Regions from separate parts of the Actinoplanes sp. NPDC023801 genome, predicted to be linked through region 2. Evidence: predicted binding sites of a transcription regulator. Region 2 holds the regulator's gene; the other holds the start of a gene.
The links. Region 2 encodes HrcA, which represses chaperone genes, less so after heat shock. Its sites were predicted from a motif close to GGTTNGCACNCTCNNNNNGAGNGTGCNAACC; they were not measured.

Region 1 (9,003 bases), on a different contig from region 2:
CCGATCGCCACCCAGTTGTCCTGCCTGGCCACCCTCACTTCGTAACCCAGCCGCAGCCCGTGGTGAGTGGCGGTGCGCTGGTGGGCGTAGGTGACCACGCGGGGGTGGGGCGGCGCCGGTGGGCGTACCGGCGAAAGGTTCTGGAGAAGGAGGTCGCTCACACCTCGGGAACTCAGGGTGGTGTTGACGGAATCTCGTCGTAAGGTGTGGGAAACAACTGAATACCTCATCCAGAGGGGCAGAGGGATACGGCCCGACGAAGCCCCGGCAACCACCGCGCAGCGATTCTCGATGACGAGCCGCGTGTGGCAGGTGCTAATTCCGTCCCCGTTCCGGCAGGTCGCCGCGGGGAAAGATGAGAGGAAACTCTAGTGACGTCTGTCGTCAGCGCACCCTCTGCCACCTCCACGTCGCCCGCGAAGGGCCTGATCTGCCGCGCCTGTGGTGCCGAGTACCCCCTCGCCGCGCAGCACGCCTGTTACGAGTGTTTCGGCCCGCTCGAGGTCGCCTACGACGAGGCGGCACTCGCGCGGGTGACGCGGGCCCAGATCGAGGCGGGGCCGCAGAACATCTGGCGTTACGCGGCTCTGCTGCCGGCCGGACAGGACCCGGCGACCCGGGTGACCCTCGACCCGGGCCTGACCCCGCTGGTCGCCGCACCGCAGCTGGCCGCCGCGATCGGCCTGCAGGCGCCGCTGTGGGTGAAGGACGACTCGCAGAACCCGACTCACTCGTTCAAGGACCGGGTCGTCTCGGTGGCCCTGACCGCGGCCAAGGAGCTGGGCTTCAAGCGGTTCTCCTGCGCCTCGACCGGCAACCTGGCCAACTCGGTGGCCGCCCACGCGGCCCGTGCCGGGGTGCCGAGCATCGTCTTCATCCCGTCCGATCTGGAGCAGGGCAAGATCATCACGACCGCGGTGTACGGCGGCGAGCTGGTGGCCATCGAGGGCTCCTACGACGACGTGAACCGGCTGTGCAGCGAACTGGTGGAGACCGACGAGTTCGAGGACACCGCGTTCGTGAACGTGAACGTGCGGCCGTTCTACGCCGAGGGCTCGAAGACCCTGGGGTACGAGGTGGCCGAGCAGCTGGGCTGGCGCATCCCGGCGCAGGTGGTCATCCCGATGGCGTCCGGTGAGCTGCTCACCAAGATCGACAAGGCGTTCACCGAACTGGTCGAGATCGGACTGGTCGAGGCCCCGGAGGGCGGCTGGACCGTCTTCGGTGCCCAGTCCGAGGGCTGCAACCCGATCGCGGTGGCCCTGCACGCCGACACCGACGTGATCACCCCGGTCAAGCCGACCGGTATCGCGAAGTCGCTGAACATCGGTGACCCGGCCGCCGGGCCGTACGCGATCGAGGCGGTCCGCCGCACCGGTGGCTGGATGGACTACGCGAACGACGACGAGATCCGTGAGGGCATCCGGCTGCTCGCCGAGACGACCGGTGTCTTCGCCGAGACCGCCGGCGGCACGACCGTGGCGGTGCTCAAGAAGCTGGTGGCGAGCGGCAAGCTCGACCCTGCGAAGGAGACCGTCCTCTACAACACCGGTGAGGGTCTGAAGACGCTCGACGCGGTGGCCGGCCAGGTTGGACCGACCCACACGATCAAGCCGTCGCTGAAGGGCGCGCGGGAGGCCGGTCTGCTGGGATAGGTCACCATTTCGTGACCTTCTCTCACTGTCGGTAATCGGCAATCAGCCGGTTGTCGAGAATTACCTCCTCCGAGGACTTGCACTCCGATCTCCGGATCGGCAGGATGCTCTCTGCGGGAGGATGCGACGCCGTACGAGGCCCCTCACCTGGACATTGGCGACAATCTCCGAGGGTCCCAACGATCCAGCGCTGACCCATCTGGCTACGTGCCCGGAGGTGCTGTGCGTCCGTCCTCCCGACCAAAAATCCTGCGAACCCCCGGCCGGTCAAGAGTCTTGCGAACCCACGGCCGCAGTGGGAGCTCTTCCGGGTAATGCCCGTCGGCGAGTCCCGCGTTCTTCTCGAACCAGTTGCGGACGCCGTACGACGTGGTCAGTGCGATCGACCAGCCACACGCGACCCAGTAGGCGGGCCAGAACAGCGGGCCGAACAACGCGTACTGGCCGGCATGGCGGCATTCGTGGGTGAAGAGCGGGGCCCGTTCCTCCGCCAGCAGCCACTCGGCGCTCCGGTTCGTGATGATCACCGAGCCGACCGTGAAGCAGCTTCCGGCCGGCATCCTGAAGCGGAAGTTCTCGGCTATCAGGACACCGTGGCGGCCGCGCCGGATCCGGGTGCCGGTGACCGCGGCCAGCAGCAGCCCGACGAGGGTCGTCCCGTTCACGGCGGTCAGCGCCGTCCGGGTCACGTGCCACCCGCGCCCGGCCATCTCAGACCGGCCGGCGCATCTGCAGCTCGGTCAGGACCCGGACGGTCGGATGCGGCATGCGGACCCCGGTGTCGACGAAACCGAGTTTCTCGTACGCCCGGACGGCCCGGTCGTTGCCGCAGACCACCTCGAGCATCAGCTCGTCACGCCCGGCCGCCGCGGACCAGTCGGCGACCGCCTCGACGAGCTGGGCGAGCAGCTTGCCGCCCCGGTGGGCCGGTGTCAGGTAGACCGCGAAGATCACCGTGCAGCCCGGTTCGCCGGGGACCGTGGTGCCGCCGGCATGCCCGATCAGCGGCCCGCCCGGGTCGGCGATGAACTGGGCCGTCTCGAACCCCTCGGCCGACTGCCGGATGCGCTGCCGGTAGCCCTCGTGAGACCGGGCCGCGGCCTGGGCCAGGGTCTCCAGGAAAGCGAGTGGACTGTCCGCGAGCATCTCCAGCCGCAGCGCCCGGACACGCGCGGTGTCCTCCGGCGTGACGCGGCGTACCTCCCAGTTCTCCATGGGTCATCCCTACCGCCGCCGGATCCGGTCGGCAACCGGGTTGTCGCGAAGCTGAGTGGTGGTCTGCGACATGATTCGACGATGAACGATGAATTGCCCCGGCCGTACGCGGAGGCGCCCCCTTCCGCCGAGCCGCTCTCCGGCTTCCAGCTCGTGCGGGCCCGGCCGTGGGCCGTCGCCGCGACGGCTGTGCTCGCCGTCGCGCTGACGGCCGCACAGGTGTGGGTGTGGCTGCACTGGGTTCCGGCCACCGGTCCGATCGCCGAGCTGGACGCGTCGTACGGCCTCGTGAACCGGCTGGCCGAGTGGGTCTTCCTCCCGTTCCTGGGGGCCCTCCCGTTGCTGGTGCCGCTGGTCGTGATCGCCGCGCTCGCCGGGCGCCGGGTGACCGTGGGCCGGGCGCTGGCGCTGTGGGCCTTCTCCGCTCTGCTGTCGATCGTGGAGAACCTGTTGATCATGGGTGCCTTCCTCGCGGTCTACGGCGGTGCGGGCAGCGACGGGACCACGGTCGTGCTCAAGGTGATCGAGATCGGCTGGCTGGTCCTCGCCGCGGTGGCGGCCCGCCGGCTGCTGCCGCTCCCGGGGTACCCACTGATGCGAGGGCCCGACCTGGTGGTGATCGTCGTGGCGTCGGTCGCCGTGATGCTGGTGACCATGCCGCTGGGGGAGCTGGGGCTGAACCGGTGGGCCGGGACGGCGCTGTGGGCGTTGCTCGTCATGGTGTGGTCGTTTGCGGTGCTCGTCACGTCGGCCCCGAAAGGTTCCGCGTGGTCCGGTACCCCCGCTGACCTGCGGCGGCAAGATCCTTAACCGAAACGGCGGCCTGTTCGGGGGTTTCGCGAGAAGATGGGGTTTCTTGCACTCGCCATCGGAGAGTGCTAAACAAGTGATTGGCACTCGCGCATGCTGAGTGCCAGCAGGTCGGGACGGTGGGGTTCCGGTCGCGGTGCTGCCATCGGCATCGGGGCACGGAGCCGGTCGTCGCGGGCTATCCGGCTCGGCCTGAGGACGTCACATCGCCAGGTGGTGACGTCCGCAGACGTTCCTCAACGTGCGGAGAGCGGGGCCGACGAGGCCCGGCACCGCGGATGTCCGGGAGGACAACGCCGTATGGCCAAGATCATCGCATTTGACGAGGAAGCCCGTCGCGGCCTCGAGAGCGGCATGAACCAGCTCGCCGACGCCGTGAAGGTGACGCTCGGCCCCAAGGGTCGCAACGTCGTCCTCGAGAAGAAGTGGGGCGCTCCCACGATCACCAACGATGGTGTATCCATCGCCAAGGAGATCGAGCTCGAGGGCACCTTCGAGAAGATCGGCGCCGAGCTGGTCAAGGAGGTCGCCAAGAAGACCGACGACGTCGCCGGTGACGGCACGACGACGGCGACCGTCCTCGCCCAGGCGCTGGTCCGTGAGGGTCTGCGCAACGTGGCCGCGGGCGCGAACCCGCTCGGCCTGAAGCGGGGCATCGAGGCCGCGGTCGCCAGCGTTTCCGAGGCGCTCTCGCAGCTCGCCAAGGACGTGGAGACCAAGGAGCAGATCGCCTCCACCGCCTCCATCTCGGCCGGTGACTCCACGGTCGGCGAGATCATCGCCGAGGCCATGGACAAGGTCGGCAAGGAAGGCGTCATCACCGTCGAGGAGAGCAACACCTTCGGTCTCGAGCTCGAGCTCACCGAGGGCATGCGCTTCGACAAGGGCTACATCTCGGCGTACTTCATGACCGACGCCGAGCGCATGGAGGCCGTCTTCGACGACCCCTACATCCTCATCGCGAACAGCAAGATCTCCGCGGTGAAGGACCTGCTCCCGATCCTGGAGAAGGTCATGCAGGGCGGCAAGCCCCTCGTGATCATCGCCGAGGACGTCGAGGGCGAGGCCCTGGCCACCCTGGTCGTGAACAAGGTCCGTGGCACCTTCAAGTCGGTTGCCGTCAAGGCCCCCGGCTTCGGTGACCGCCGCAAGGCCATGCTGGAGGACATCGCCACCCTCACCGGTGGCGCCGTCATCAGCGAAGAGGTCGGCCTCAAGCTGGACGCCGCTGACCTGTCCCTGCTGGGCCAGGCCCGCAAGGTCGTCATCACCAAGGACGAGACCACCATCGTCGACGGTGCGGGCAACGCCGAGCAGATCCAGGGCCGGGTCAACCAGATTCGCGCCGAGATCGAGCGCTCGGACTCCGACTACGACCGTGAGAAGCTGCAGGAGCGCCTGGCCAAGCTGGCCGGCGGTGTCGCGGTGATCAAGGTCGGCGCGGCCACCGAGGTCGAGCTCAAGGAGCGCAAGCACCGCATCGAGGACGCCGTTCGCAACGCGAAGGCGGCCGTCGAGGAGGGCATCGTCCCGGGTGGTGGCGTCGCGCTGGTGCAGGCCGGCAAGACCGCGTTCGACAAGCTGGACCTGTCGGGCGACGAGGCCACCGGTGCCAACATCGTCAAGGTCGCGCTCGACGCCCCGCTGCGTCAGATCGCCGTGAACGCCGGCCTCGAGGGCGGCGTCGTGGTCGAGAAGGTGCGCAACCTGGAAGCGGGTTGGGGCCTGAACGCCGCGACCGGCGAGTACGTCGACCTGCTGGCCGCGGGCATCATCGACCCGGCCAAGGTCACCCGTTCGGCGCTGCAGAACGCCGCGTCGATCGCCGCGCTGTTCCTCACCACCGAGGCCGTCGTGGCCGACAAGCCCGAGAAGAACCCGGCCCCGGCCGGCGCCCCGGGCGGCGGTGACATGGACTTCTGAGTCCATTCGTTCCCAACCGGAAGGCGGTCCGCTTCGGCGGGCCGCCTTCCGGCGTGTCAGGGGTGTTGCCGGCCCTGCTGGGGCCTGCCGAACGCGTACAACAGGGAGCCGACGAGGCCGGCCAGACCGCTGAGGACGACGATCGGGGCCAGGCCGGGTCCGGTCGCCGGAAGATCGGGCGGTATCGGTGCGGGCTCCGGAGCCGGGGTGACGGACGGCGGGACAAGTGGCGGACCCGCCGGCGACGGAGTCACCGGGACGCTGGTGGGAGCGCTCGTAGGCCTCGCCGGCGGTGTCGAGGGGGTCGGCGGTGTGGACGGGGCCGGCGGTGTCGACGGGGCCGGCGGTGTGGAAGGGACCGGTGGCGTGGAGGGGGTCGGCGGCGTTTCCGGAGCAGGAACGTTGACGATGATCGTGCCGTAGGCGATGTTCCCGTTCTCGTCGATGATCTCGTAGGTGAACCGGTCGGTTCCGGTGAAGCCGGGCTCCGGGGTGTAGGTGATAGTGCCGTCCGGGTTCGTCCGAACGCTCCCGTGCTGCGGCTGCCCGATCCGGCCGATCGTCGCCGGCCGGCCCAGTTCGTCGGAGGCGGGCAGCGAGATGTCCACCGGTTCGCCGGGCGGGGTGGTGGCCTCCCGGTCCGGAGCAGCCGGCGGTGACCCGACGGTGACGGTCACGGTCGCGGTGGTCTCGGCGCCGTCGGCGGTGACGGCGGTGTAGCCGAACGCCGCGACGCCGGAGAATCCGCCCGATGGGGTGTAGGTGACCGTGGTGGCGTCGTCGATCCGGGCCGTGCCGTGGTCCGGCTCGGTGACCTCGGTGACCCGGAGGGTGCCGCTAGGGTCCAGGTCGTTGTCGAGAACCGGCACGGTGACCGCCCTGCCGTACGGGGTCGCGTGCGAGTCGGCGACCGCGAACGGGATCTGATGGGTGACCGTGACCTCGACGACCGCCTCCGCGGTGCCGCCGTGACCGTCGCTCACCTCGTACCGGAAGAGATCCTGACCGGTCCATCCGGCCGGTGGCGCGTACCGGAGCCGATCGCCCGACCGGCTCGCGGACCCGTGGCGTGGCTCGCCCAGCACGCTGACCGTCAGCGTCTGACCGGGATTGTCGTCGCTGTCGTTGGCCAGCACATCCACCTCCACCGGGCGGCCGGCGAGAGTGGCGGCGTGGTCGGCACGGGCGACGGGTACGGCGTTGGCGACCCGCACCATGATCCGGGCGCGGGCGAGGTTGCCGGCCGGGTCGCGGATCGTGTAGTCGAAGACGTCCGTCCCGGCGAAGCCATGCCGTGGCACGTACCGGATCCGCCCCGAGGCCTGGATGGCCGTGAAGCCGTTCGCCGGTGTACCGACCTGGGTGACCACCAGGGGACTCAGCTCCGGGTCGGCGTCGTTGGCGAGGGCGGTGATCTCCACCGGGGTGTCCGCGGCAGCGTCGGCCCAGTCGTCCACCGCGACCGGGGCGGCGTCGATCGTGATCGTCACCGTGCCCGTGTCGCTTCCACCCAGATCGTCGCTGAGCAGATAGTCGAAACTGTCCTGACCGGTCGCGCCGGGGGCCGGGGTGTACTCGACGGTCCCGTCGCCGGCCGGAGTGGCCGTCCCCTGGCGGGCGGAGCCGAGCGCCGCGATGGTCAGCATCTGGCCGGTGTTCAGGTCGTGATCGTTACCGAGGACGGCGAGGATGGCGGCGCCCTGCTGACGGACGGTGTAGGCGTCGTCGACCGCTACCGGCGCCGCGTTGCGCACCGTGATCGTCACCAGGGCCGTGGCGCCGGCCCGATGCGGGTCCTCGACCGTGTAGCCGAAGCCGTCGAGGCCGGTGAATCCAGGATCGGGGGTGTAGAGAAGGGTTCCGGTCGTGCCGGCGGTCACTGTGCCGTGTGCCGCCGCGGACCAGCCGGTGACCCTGAGCGTCTCCGCGTTCGGATCGGTGTCATTGGCGATCACATCGACGGTGACCGGCCAGTTCGTGTCGGTGACGGCGGCGTCGGCCTCGGCCGCGGGAAAGGCGTTGAGCAGCTCTATCACCACGGTGGCGAGGGAGCTGCCGCCACGGCCGTCACTGATCGTGTAGCGGAACGAGTCGGTTCCGCTGTGACCGGGCGCCGGCTGATACTCGACCTTTCCGGCACGGACGTTGGCGGTGCCACTTCCGGCCGGGGTGCTGATCGTGATGGTGAGCGGGTCGCCGTTCGGGTCCTCGTCGTTCGCGAACACGTCGATCACGGAAAGCAGGCCGGTCGGGACGGTCACCGCCTCGTCCCGGGCGACCGGTGGCGCGTTCAGCACGGTGACGGTGAGGGTCACGGTGACGGTGTCTCCCGGGGTGAACGGGTCCGGCGGGGTGTCGGTGATCGTGACGCTGATCGTCTCGGTTCCGGACCAGCCGGGGTCCGGCGTGTAGGTGAGCGAGTCGTCGTCCGGGTCGTGCACGAGCAGACCGTGCACCGCGCCGCTCGTTCCGCTGACCCGCAGCGGGTGGCCGTTCTCGTCAGCAGCGCCGGTGAGCGGCTTCACCGTGGCGGGCGTGAGGTACGGCGTGGTCACCGTGATGTTCGGCGCGGTCGGGGGCGAGTTGCCGACCAGGACGGTGACCTGTGCGGTCGAGGGGTCCGTGCCGTCGTGGACGGTGTAGTCGAACGTCGCACGGCCGGAGAAGCCGGCCGCCGCCTGGTACTCGATCTCGCCGAGTGCGGTGACGGTGGCGGAGCCGGACGTGAGATTGCTGATGCCGATGACCGTGAGCGTGTCCTGGTTGATGTCGGTGTCGTTGGCGAGCACCGGGATCGTCACGCTGCCCCGGTAGCCGGCCCGGCCCAGGTCGTCGGCGGCCGTGGGCGCGGCGTTCGCCACTTCGACGGTGACCTGTGCCTGAGCGGTCAGGTCACCGTCGCTCACGGTGTAGTCGAGCACCGTTGTCCCGCTGAACCCGATGGACGGTGTGTAGACCAGCTCGTCACCGACGATGCCGGCATGTCCGGCGTTGCCGGGCTGCGGGGCGCTGACCGTGACAATGGTGAGTGCGTCACCGTTCGGGTCGGTGTCGTTGCCGAGCACGTCGATGCTCACCGGGGTCCCGGACGGGGTGGCCCCCGCATCGCTCCGCGCGATCGGGCCCGCGTTCGTGGTGCGGACGGTCACCGTCGCGGTGACGGTGCCGCCCTCCGCGTCGCCGAGCACGTAGGTGAAGGTGTCGGTACCCGCCCATCCGGCCGCGGGCGTGTAGGTGATCTCGCCGTCCGCGGTGACGATCGCGGTGCCGTGGCCGGGCGGGGCGCCGATCGACACGGTCAGGCCGGCGTCGGGGCCGTCCGGGTCGGTGTCGTTGTCGAGCACGGTCACGGTCACCGGGCCGGCGAGGGTGGTCGTGGCGTTGTCGTCCCCGCCGACCG
Region 2 (9,003 bases):
AGTAGTGGTAGCGCCGGGCGTTCGGCAGCACCCGTTCGGCCCGGTCGAGCTCGGCGAGCATCCGGCCGGCGTCCGGGGTGATCAGGGTGTCCCAGACGTCACCGTACGGCTCGCGCTGGAACCCGGCGGTGTGCGACAGCAGCCGCCGGATGGTGGCGTCGCCGTGTGCCGGCACGTCGAGGTGGTCCGAGATCGGCTGGTCGAGGTCGAGCATCCCCTCGTCACGGGCCTGCATGACCAGGACGGCGGTGAAGGTCTTGGTGACCGAGCCGATCCGGAACCGGGTGTCCGGGCCGAGGGCGTGGGCCGGGTTGCCGGAGTCGCCGACGGAGAAGACCCACGGTTCCCGGTCGGCGCGGTGCAGCGCCACGGCCAGTGCCGGGATGCGCCCGTCGGCCTGGGCCCGGCGGGCGGCGCGCTCGTAGCGAGGGGTGGGTGCGTTCACGGACGGGCCAGCATCGGTCCGAGCGGAGCGCCGCCGACGACGTGCGCGTGCACGTGGAATACCTCCTGACCGCCGTGCCGGCCGGTGTTGAAGATGACTCGGAAACCGTCGGTGAGGCCCTCCGTCTCGGCGACCTTCGCGGCGGTGGCCAGCACGTCGGCGGCTGCGGCCGGATCACCGGCGAGAGCCACCACGTCGGCATGATGGGTGACCGGGATCACCAGGACATGGGTGGGCGCTTTGGGATCGATGTCCCGGAACGCCACGGTCGTCGGGGTCCGGTGCACGACGGTGGCGGGGATTTCGCCGGCCACGATCCGGCAGAACAGGCAGGAGTTTTCCACCTGACGGATCTTATGGGCCGCCGGTGGGCTTAGATGGTCGTCGGACCCTCCGACACACTCCTGGGAGCGCTCTCATGACCGACCTAGACGACCTTCTCCACCAGCTCAGCCTCGAGGAGAAGGTGTCCCTGCTGACCGGACAGGACTTCTGGTCGCTACCCGCGATCCCGCGGATCGGCCTGCGTTCGCTGGTCATGTCGGACGGGCCGGTCGGCGTACGCGGCACCGGCTACACCCCCGACGACCCGTCGGTCGCCCTGCCCAGCCCCACCGCGCTCGCCGCCACCTGGGACGTCGCCCTGGCCCGCCGGGCCGGCCGCCTGCTCGGGCAGGAGTCCCGCCGCAAGGGCGTCCACCTGCTCCTCGGCCCGACCGTGAACCTGCATCGCACCCCGCTCGGCGGCCGGCACTTCGAGTGCTACTCGGAGGACCCGCTGCTCACCGGCGAGATCGCCGCCGGCTTCGTCGAGGGCGTCCAGCAGCACAACGTCGGCACCACGGTGAAGCACCTGGTCGGCAACGACTTCGAGACCGACCGGATGACCGTCGACGTGCAGATTCCGGAACGGGCGCTGCGCGAGATGTACCTCGCGCCGTTCGAACGGGTGGCCGACGCCGGCGGCTGGGGCGTTATGAGCGCGTACAACGGGGTCAACGGGGCACCGATGGCCGCGAACGGCCGCATCCAGGACGAGATCCTGAAGCGCGAATGGGGCTTCGACGGCATCGTCGTCTCCGACTGGCGGGCCGCCCGGGACACCGTGGCGCCGGCGCTCGGCGGCCTCGACATCGCCATGCCGGCGATGGACAACCCGTGGGGCCCGGCGCTGGTCGAGGCGGTCCGGTCCGGGGCGGTTCCCGAGGACCTGATCGACGAGAAGGTACGCCGGGTGCTGCTCCTCGCCGCCCGGACCGGCGCCCTCGACGGCGCTGCCCTGAAGGACGTCCCGCTCGACGAGGACGGCGACGACGTCGCGCTCGACGTCGCGACCGGCTCGTTCGTGCTGGCCCGCAACGTCGACGGGGCACTCCCGCTCGACCCGGCCGGCCTGACCCGCGTCGCGGTGATCGGCGCCCTGGCCACCGACGCGCGGGTGCTCGGTGGTGGCAGCGCCCAGGTCACCCCACGGCATGTGATCTCCCCGCTCGACGGGCTCCGTCACGACCTGCCCGGAGTCGACGTGGCCTACGCGGTCGGCGCCGATCCCCGGCCGTTCCTGCCGGCCGCCCAGGGCCCCGGCTGGGCGCCGTTCCGCTTCGTCATCCACGATCACGAGATCCCGGTCGGGACCGCGACGATCCGCTGGCTCGGCGACCCGCCCGGCGGCCTCGACGTGGCCGGGATCACCACCCTCGAACTGCGCACCGAACTCACCTCCGAGACGGACGGCGAGCACGTACTGGCAATCTCCGGGTTCGGCGCGTTCGAGCTGGTCGTCGGTGGCGAGAAGCTCTACCAGGGCTCTCTGCACCCGCCCGGCACCGGCCGCGCCGACCTGCTGCTGCACCCGCGCGAGCAGCGGTTCACGGTCACCCTGGAGGCCGGCGTACCGGTTCCGGTGGTACTGCGGCAGTCGTTCGAACCGGGTGCGGCCCACTCCGTCTCCACCACGCTCGGTCACCGCCCGCCGGGCCCGGACGACGAGGGGCTGATCGCCGAGGCGGTCGAACTGGCCGCCCGCTCGGACGTCGCGGTGGTCGTGGTCGGCACCACCGAGCAGGTCGAGTCGGAGGGCTTCGACCGCACCTCGCTGGCCCTGCCGGGACGTCAGGACGAACTGGTGACCCGGGTGGCGGCGGCCAACCCGCGGACCGTCGTGGTGGTCAACGCCGGCTCCCCGGTGCTGCTGCCCTGGGCCGACGAGGTGGCCGCGGTGCTGCTCACCTGGTTCCCGGGACAGGAGGCCGGTGCCGCGCTCGCCGACGTGCTGCTCGGGGTCGCCGAGCCGGGCGGGCGCCTTCCCACGACCTGGCCGCGCCGGCAGGAGGACTGCCCGGTCCTGGAGGTGCGCCCGTCCGGCGGCGCCCTCGCCTACGACGAGGGGATCTTCATCGGCTACCGCGGATGGTTGCGGCAGGCGGCCGACCCGCTGTTCGCTTTCGGTCACGGTCTTGGTTACACCGACTGGTCGTACGACCATCTGGCCTGCTCCGGTTCCGAGGTCCGGGTGACCGTCACCAACACCGGCTGGCGTTCGGGCCGGGAGGTCGTTCAGGTCTACCTGTCGCCCGGTGCCGACACCCTGGCCGCGGACGGCGGCTCACCGGCCCCGGACACCGGATCCCCGGCCCCGGACACCGGATCCCCGGCCCCGGACCACGGATCGCCGCTGGAACGGCCGGAACGCTGGCTCGCCGGGTTCGCGACGGTGGACGCGGAACCGGGCGAATCCGTCACCGTGACGATCCCCCTCCCCGAGCGGGCCTTCCAGGTGTGGAACGACGGCTGGCAGACGATCCCCGGCACCTACACGGTGATCGCCGCCCACGCCCTCGACGACCCGCGACGCTCCACCGAGATCACGGTGTGACCCTCGCCGGGGCGGGACTGCCGGTCCCGCCCCGGCTAGGTTGGCGGCCATGACGACGCGCGAACGTGGACAGGTCTTCGGGGAACTGGCCGAGGAGTACGACCGGGTCCGGCCCGGCTACCCGGCCGAGCTGGTGACCGACGTTCTGGCACTCGCCGGTCCCGGCCCGGTGCTGGAGGTAGGTGCCGGCACCGGCAAGGCGTCGGTGCTGTTCGCCGCCCACGACGTCAACCTGACCTGCCTGGAACCGGACGCGCGGATGGCCGCCGTCCTGCGCCGCCGCGTCCCCGGCGTGCCGGTGGTCGGCACCACCTTCGAGGCATGGGCACCCGACCGGCCGTACGGGCTGATCGTCAGCGCCCAGGCCTGGCACTGGGTCGACGCGGCCCGTCGGCACGAGCTGGCGTTCGCGGCCCTCGCGCCCGGCGGTCTGCTCGCCCCGTTCTGGAACGTCTTCCTCGTCCCCGACGGTGACCTGTACGCCGCCCTGGCCGAGGTCGACGCCCGGCACGGTCTGACCGGCAATCACACCCCGCACTCCATGCACCCCGGCAACCTCCCGGCCGGTCCGGTCCCGTTCGCCGAACAGTGGCCGGAGCTCATCGGTATCGAGGCGCTCTTCACCGACCTGCGCACCCTCGGGTACCGCTCGGCGCGCTCCTACCGGTCCGCCGAGTACCGCGCCTACCTGAGCTCGATCTCGATCTACCGGATGCTCGACGACACCCGGCGGGAGACCGTGCTCGACGACACGATCGCGGTCGTCGACGCCCACGGCGGCACGATCGACTTCACCGTCCACACCTACGTGGCCCTGGCTCGCCGCCCCACCTGACCCTCCCGCCCAGCCGGCCATCCCGGCTGGAGACCACCGCTGTCTCAGCACGCGTGAGACAGCGGTACCGGCCAGCCGGGCGTTTTCGGCTGGACATCACCGCTGTCTCAGCACGCTTGAGACAGCGGTACCGGCCAGCCGGGGGTTTTACCAGCGGTTCAGGCGTGCGGAGAGTACGGCGAGGGCGGCCACCCCGGCCGTCGAGGTCCGGAGCACGGCGTGGCCCAGGCGCACCGGCACGGCGCCCGCCTCCCGGAAGGCGTCCAGCTCGGCGTCACTGATCCCGCCCTCGGGGCCGACCACCAGCACGACGTCCCCCGACTCGGGCAGCTCGGCCGCGGTCAGACGCTCGCTGGCCTCCTCGTGCAGCACGAACGCGGCGGCCGCGGCCGCCAGGCGGGCCGTCACCTGTTTCGTCGAGCAGTCCGGCTCACCGCCCACGATCGGCAGCCACGGGCGCCGCGCCTGTTTGGCGGCCTCCCGGGCGGTGGCCGTCCACTTGTCGCGTGCCTTGAACCCGCGGTCGCCACGCCACTGCGCCACCGATCGCGACGCCGCCCACGGCAGGATCTCGTCCACGCCGACCTCGGTCATCGCCTGTACGGCCAGCTCGCCACGGTCGCCCTTGGCGATGCCCTGCACGACGACGAGCCGCGGGTCGGGGGCCGGTTCCTCGGCGACGCTCAGCACGTCGACGTCGACGCTGCCCCGCCCGACGGCGGACACCTCGGCGCGGGCGGTGCCACCCCGCCCGTCGGCGAGGATCAGCGCCTCGCCCACGCGCAGCCGCTGCACGGTGGCGGCATGATGCCCTTCCGGCCCGTCGAGCGTGAACGACGATCCAGCAGGCAGGCTCTCAACCAGAAACAGCGGCGCCGACATTCCCAGAACGCTACCGCCCCACCCGCAACCACCGGCCGCAGGCGTTCGCTCGTACGCCAAGAGACCGTCTGCCCTGACCGCAACCCCCGCCGCAGGCGTTCGCTCGTACGCCAAGAGACCGTCTGCCCTGACCGCACCCACCACGCGCTGCGCCGCCGACGTCGAGACAGCTGAAGACGGCAAGCGAAGCGTCGTCGTTCTCAGCCGTCCCGACGTGGGTTACCAGGCGCAGCGCAGCGAGCCGGAGGGCGAAGCAATCACATTCAGTGGCCGTTGAAAGCGTCTCGCATGCGGCTGAAGAAGCCGCCCTGCTTGCTCAGTTCGGCCACGTCCTCGCCGCGGGTCTTGGCGAAGTCGCGCAGCATCCGCTCCTGGTCGACGGTGAGCTTGGTCGGCGTCTTCACGTCGAGGTGCACGAAGAGCTCACCACGGCCCTGGCCGCGCAGGTGCGGAACGCCCTTGCCGCGGATGCGCAGCGTGCTGGCCGGCTGGGTGCCCGGTTTGACCTCGATGTTCTCTTCACCGTCGAGGGTCTTGATGGTCATCCGGGTGCCGAGCGCAGCCGCCGTCATCGGGAGTGTGACCCGGCAGTGCAGGTCGTCGCCCTTGCGGGAGTAGACGTCGTGCGGTCGTTCGTGGATCTCCACGTAGAGGTCGCCGGCGGTGCCACCGCCGGGGCCGACCTCGCCCTGCTGGGCCAGGCGGATCCGCATGCCGTCCTCGACGCCCGCCGGGATCTTGACGGTGAGCGAGCGGCGTGTCCTTATCCGGCCGTCGCCCGCGCAGGTGGGGCAGGGGCTCGGGATGACCGTGCCGTGGCCCTGGCAGTTCTGGCAGGGGCGGGACGAGACGACCTGGCCGAGGAAGGTGCGCTGCACCGACTGGACCTCGCCGCGGCCGGAGCAGACCTCACAGGTGGCCAGGTGGCTGCCGGGTGCGGTGCCGGCGCCGGAGCACTGGGTGCACAGCACCGCGGTGTCGACGGTGATCGGGGCTTCCACGCCGAAGGCGGTCTCGACCAGGTCGAGTTCGAGGCGCAGGATCGCGTCGGCGCCGGGGCGCGTGCGTGGCCGGGGCCCGCGCGAGCCACCGCCCGCCGCCGTGCCGAAGAACGCGTCCATGATGTCCTGGAAGCCGACGAACGGGCCGGCGCCACCGGCTCCGCCGGGCATGCCGCCACCCGGCGCGAGCGGGTCACCGCCGAGGTCGACGATCTGCCGCTTCTGGTCGTCGGAGAGGACCTCGTACGCCGCGTTGATCTCTTTGAACTTGTCGTGCGCCTCTGGATCCGGGTTGATGTCCGGGTGGTACTGCCGAGCGAGTTTGCGGTAGGCGCGCTTGATCTCGTCGTCGGTTGCCTCCCGGCTCACACCGAGAATTCCGTAATAGTCCTTGGCCACGGGGTTTGGAGTCCTCAATGTCTGCGCGAATCCGTCAATTCTGTGCCAACAGGTCGCCAACGTAGCGTGCCACTGCACGAACGGTAGCGATAGTGCCGGGGTAGTCCATCCGGGTGGGCCCCAGCACACCGAGCCCACCAACGATCGTGGTACCCGGTCCGTAACCACTGCTCACCACGGACGCCGACCGCAGGTTGTCGATCTGATTCTCGTCGCCGATCAGGACCCGCGTGGTGCGGGGTTCCAGATCGCCGATGAGCTTGAGCAGGATGACCTCCTCCTCGAGGGCTTCGAGGACGGGCCGCAGCGTGCCCTGGAAGTCCAGCACACCCCCACGTGTCAAGTTGGCCGTACCGGCCAGCGCGAGGCGCTCCTCACTCCGCTCGACCAGAGTCTCCAGGAGGACCGAGGCCAGGCAGGTCATCGCGGCGCGCCGCCCGGTGTCGCACTCCTCGACGAGTTTCTGCACCAGGGAGGGGGTGTCGGCGAGTTTCTGCCCGGCGAGTTTCTCGTTCACCCGGAGGCGCAGCTCCCACACCTCGCCGTCGGCGATCGGGCCGGGCATCTCGACGAGGCGCTGCTCGACCCGGCCGGTGTCGGTGATCATCACGAGCATCAGGCGGGTCGTGGAGATCGGTACCAGTTCCAGGTGCCGGACCGCGGAACGGGACAGGCTCGGGTACTGGACGACGGCGACCTGACGGGTGAGCTGGGCCAGCAGGCGGACCGTGCGGTGCACGACGTCGTCGAGGTCGACGGCGCCGATCATGAACCGCTCGATGGCGCGCCGCTCGGCCGGGCTCAGCGGTTTGATCTTGGTGAGCCGGTCGACGAACAGCCGGTAGCCGGCATCGGTGGGCACCCGGCCGGCACTGGTGTGCGGCTGCCGGATGTAGCCCTCCTCCTCGAGCACCGCCATGTCGTTGCGCACGGTGGCCGGGGAGACGCCGAGCTTGTGCCTGTCGACCAGGGCCTTGCTGCCCACCGGTTCCTGGGTCTCGACGTAGTCCTCGACGATCGCCCGGAGCACCTCGAGCTTGCGGTCATCCGGATTCATCCGACCCCTCCCCCTGCTGGCACTCCGGCTAATAGAGTGCCAGTCTACTTCGCTGGTGGCGGCAGCGCGATGATCGAAAGTACGTACCGTTCTCAGATCTTGGGGGCGGCATTGCCCTCGACCGGCTCGAACCGGGGTCCTAGCGTGTCAGACATGACTGAACCGCCCCGCCCGCCCGGCGACGATCCTTACCACCAACCCCCGCCGCAGCCCGGCGGTTACCCGCCTCCTCCGCCACCGCCCGATGCCTACCCGCCTCCGCCGCCGCCCTACGGCACGCCCCAGTACGGGCCTCCGCAGTACGGGCCCCCGCCGCACGGTTACGGCTCGGGTTCGCCCGACGACCGCACCTGGATCCTGATCGCCCACTTCGGCGGGGCGCTCGGCGCCTTCTTCGGGGGTACGCTGATGGGCTGGATCGCGCCGCTCGTGGCCCTGGTGGCCCGCGGCAACCTGTCGCCGGTGGTCCGCGCCGAGGCGGTCAAGGCGCTCAACTTCCACCTGCTCTGGGGCATCATCGGCCTGGTCGGCAGTGTGCTGATCTGTGTCGGGGTCGGCTTCTTCATCGTCCTCGCGGCCTGGGTGGTCGCCACCGTCGTCGGTGTGATCGCGGGCGTCAAGGCGGCCAACAACGAGCCGTTCAACTATCCGCTCACCGCGCGGTTCATCAGGTAGGCCGGTTCAGAGCACGTCACGGATGACCGCGTCGGCAAGCAACCGGCCCCGCAGGGTCAGCACGAGCCGCCCCTGCTCGTAGGCGTGCGGCTCGAGCAGCCCGTCGGACAGTGCCCGCGCGGCGCCCGTGGCGTCGACCCGGTCCAGCGGGATGCCGTCCCGCAGCCGCACCCGGAGCATCACGTCCTCCATGTGCCGGTCGGCGTCGGTCAGCAGCTCCCGCGCGAGTCCCGGCGAGGCGCCGTCGGCGAGGCGTTTCGCGTACGCCGAAGGGTGTTTGACGTTCCACCACCGCACCCCGCCGACGTGGCTGTGCGCGCCCGGCCCCAGACCCCACCAGTCGGCGCCGGTCCAGTACAGCTGGTTGTGACGGCATTCACCGCCCTTGAGCGCCCAGTTCGACACCTCGTACCACTCGAAACCGGCTTCGCCGAGGGCGGACTCGGCGGCCAGGTAGCGGTCGGCGGCCACGTCGTCGGACGGGTACGGCAGCTCGCCCCGCCGCATCCGGCCGGCCATCCGGGTGCCGTCCTCGACGATCAGCGCGTACGCGCTCACGTGGTCGGCGCCGGCCTCGATGACAGCCCGCAGCGACCGGTCGAAGTCGTCCGCGTTCTCCCCCGGCGTGCCGTAGATCAGATCGAGGTTGACGTGCTCGAAGCCGGCCTCGCGCGCCTCGGTCGCGGCCTGCGGTGCCCGCCCGGCGGTGTGCCGGCGGTCGAGCACCCGCAACACGTTCGCGGCCGCCGACTGCATGCCGAGCGAGATCCGCGTGAAACCGGCGCCGCGCAGCCGCCGCAGATAGGCCGGGTCCACCGACTCCGGGTTGGCCTC

Region 1: the regulator HrcA is predicted to act here: its motif matches at 3,759-3,789, upstream of groL (chaperonin GroEL).

What each region holds. Positions count from the first base shown of each region.
Region 1 is NZ_JBFAAI010000001.1:224,765-233,767, forward strand. Features, by position in the region: gene AB0G04_RS01005 (GNAT family N-acetyltransferase) at 1-45, shown strand, start outside; SAM riboswitch class I at 224-362, shown strand; gene thrC (threonine synthase) at 372-1,655, shown strand; gene AB0G04_RS01015 (hypothetical protein) at 1,859-2,344, opposite strand; gene AB0G04_RS01020 (GNAT family N-acetyltransferase) at 2,367-2,870, opposite strand; gene AB0G04_RS01025 (hypothetical protein) at 2,952-3,680, shown strand; gene groL (chaperonin GroEL) at 3,981-5,603, shown strand; gene AB0G04_RS01035 (Ig-like domain-containing protein) at 5,660-9,003, opposite strand, start outside.
Region 2 is NZ_JBFAAI010000038.1:64,130-73,132, reverse strand. Features, by position in the region: gene AB0G04_RS39830 (serine hydrolase domain-containing protein) at 1-445, opposite strand, end outside; gene AB0G04_RS39825 (HIT domain-containing protein) at 442-789, opposite strand; gene AB0G04_RS39820 (glycoside hydrolase family 3 C-terminal domain-containing protein) at 864-3,320, shown strand; gene AB0G04_RS39815 (class I SAM-dependent methyltransferase) at 3,370-4,155, shown strand; gene AB0G04_RS39810 (16S rRNA (uracil(1498)-N(3))-methyltransferase) at 4,303-5,037, opposite strand; gene dnaJ (molecular chaperone DnaJ) at 5,301-6,437, opposite strand; gene hrcA (heat-inducible transcriptional repressor HrcA) at 6,472-7,494, opposite strand; gene AB0G04_RS39795 (DUF4870 domain-containing protein) at 7,648-8,169, shown strand; gene hemW (radical SAM family heme chaperone HemW) at 8,176-9,003, opposite strand, start outside.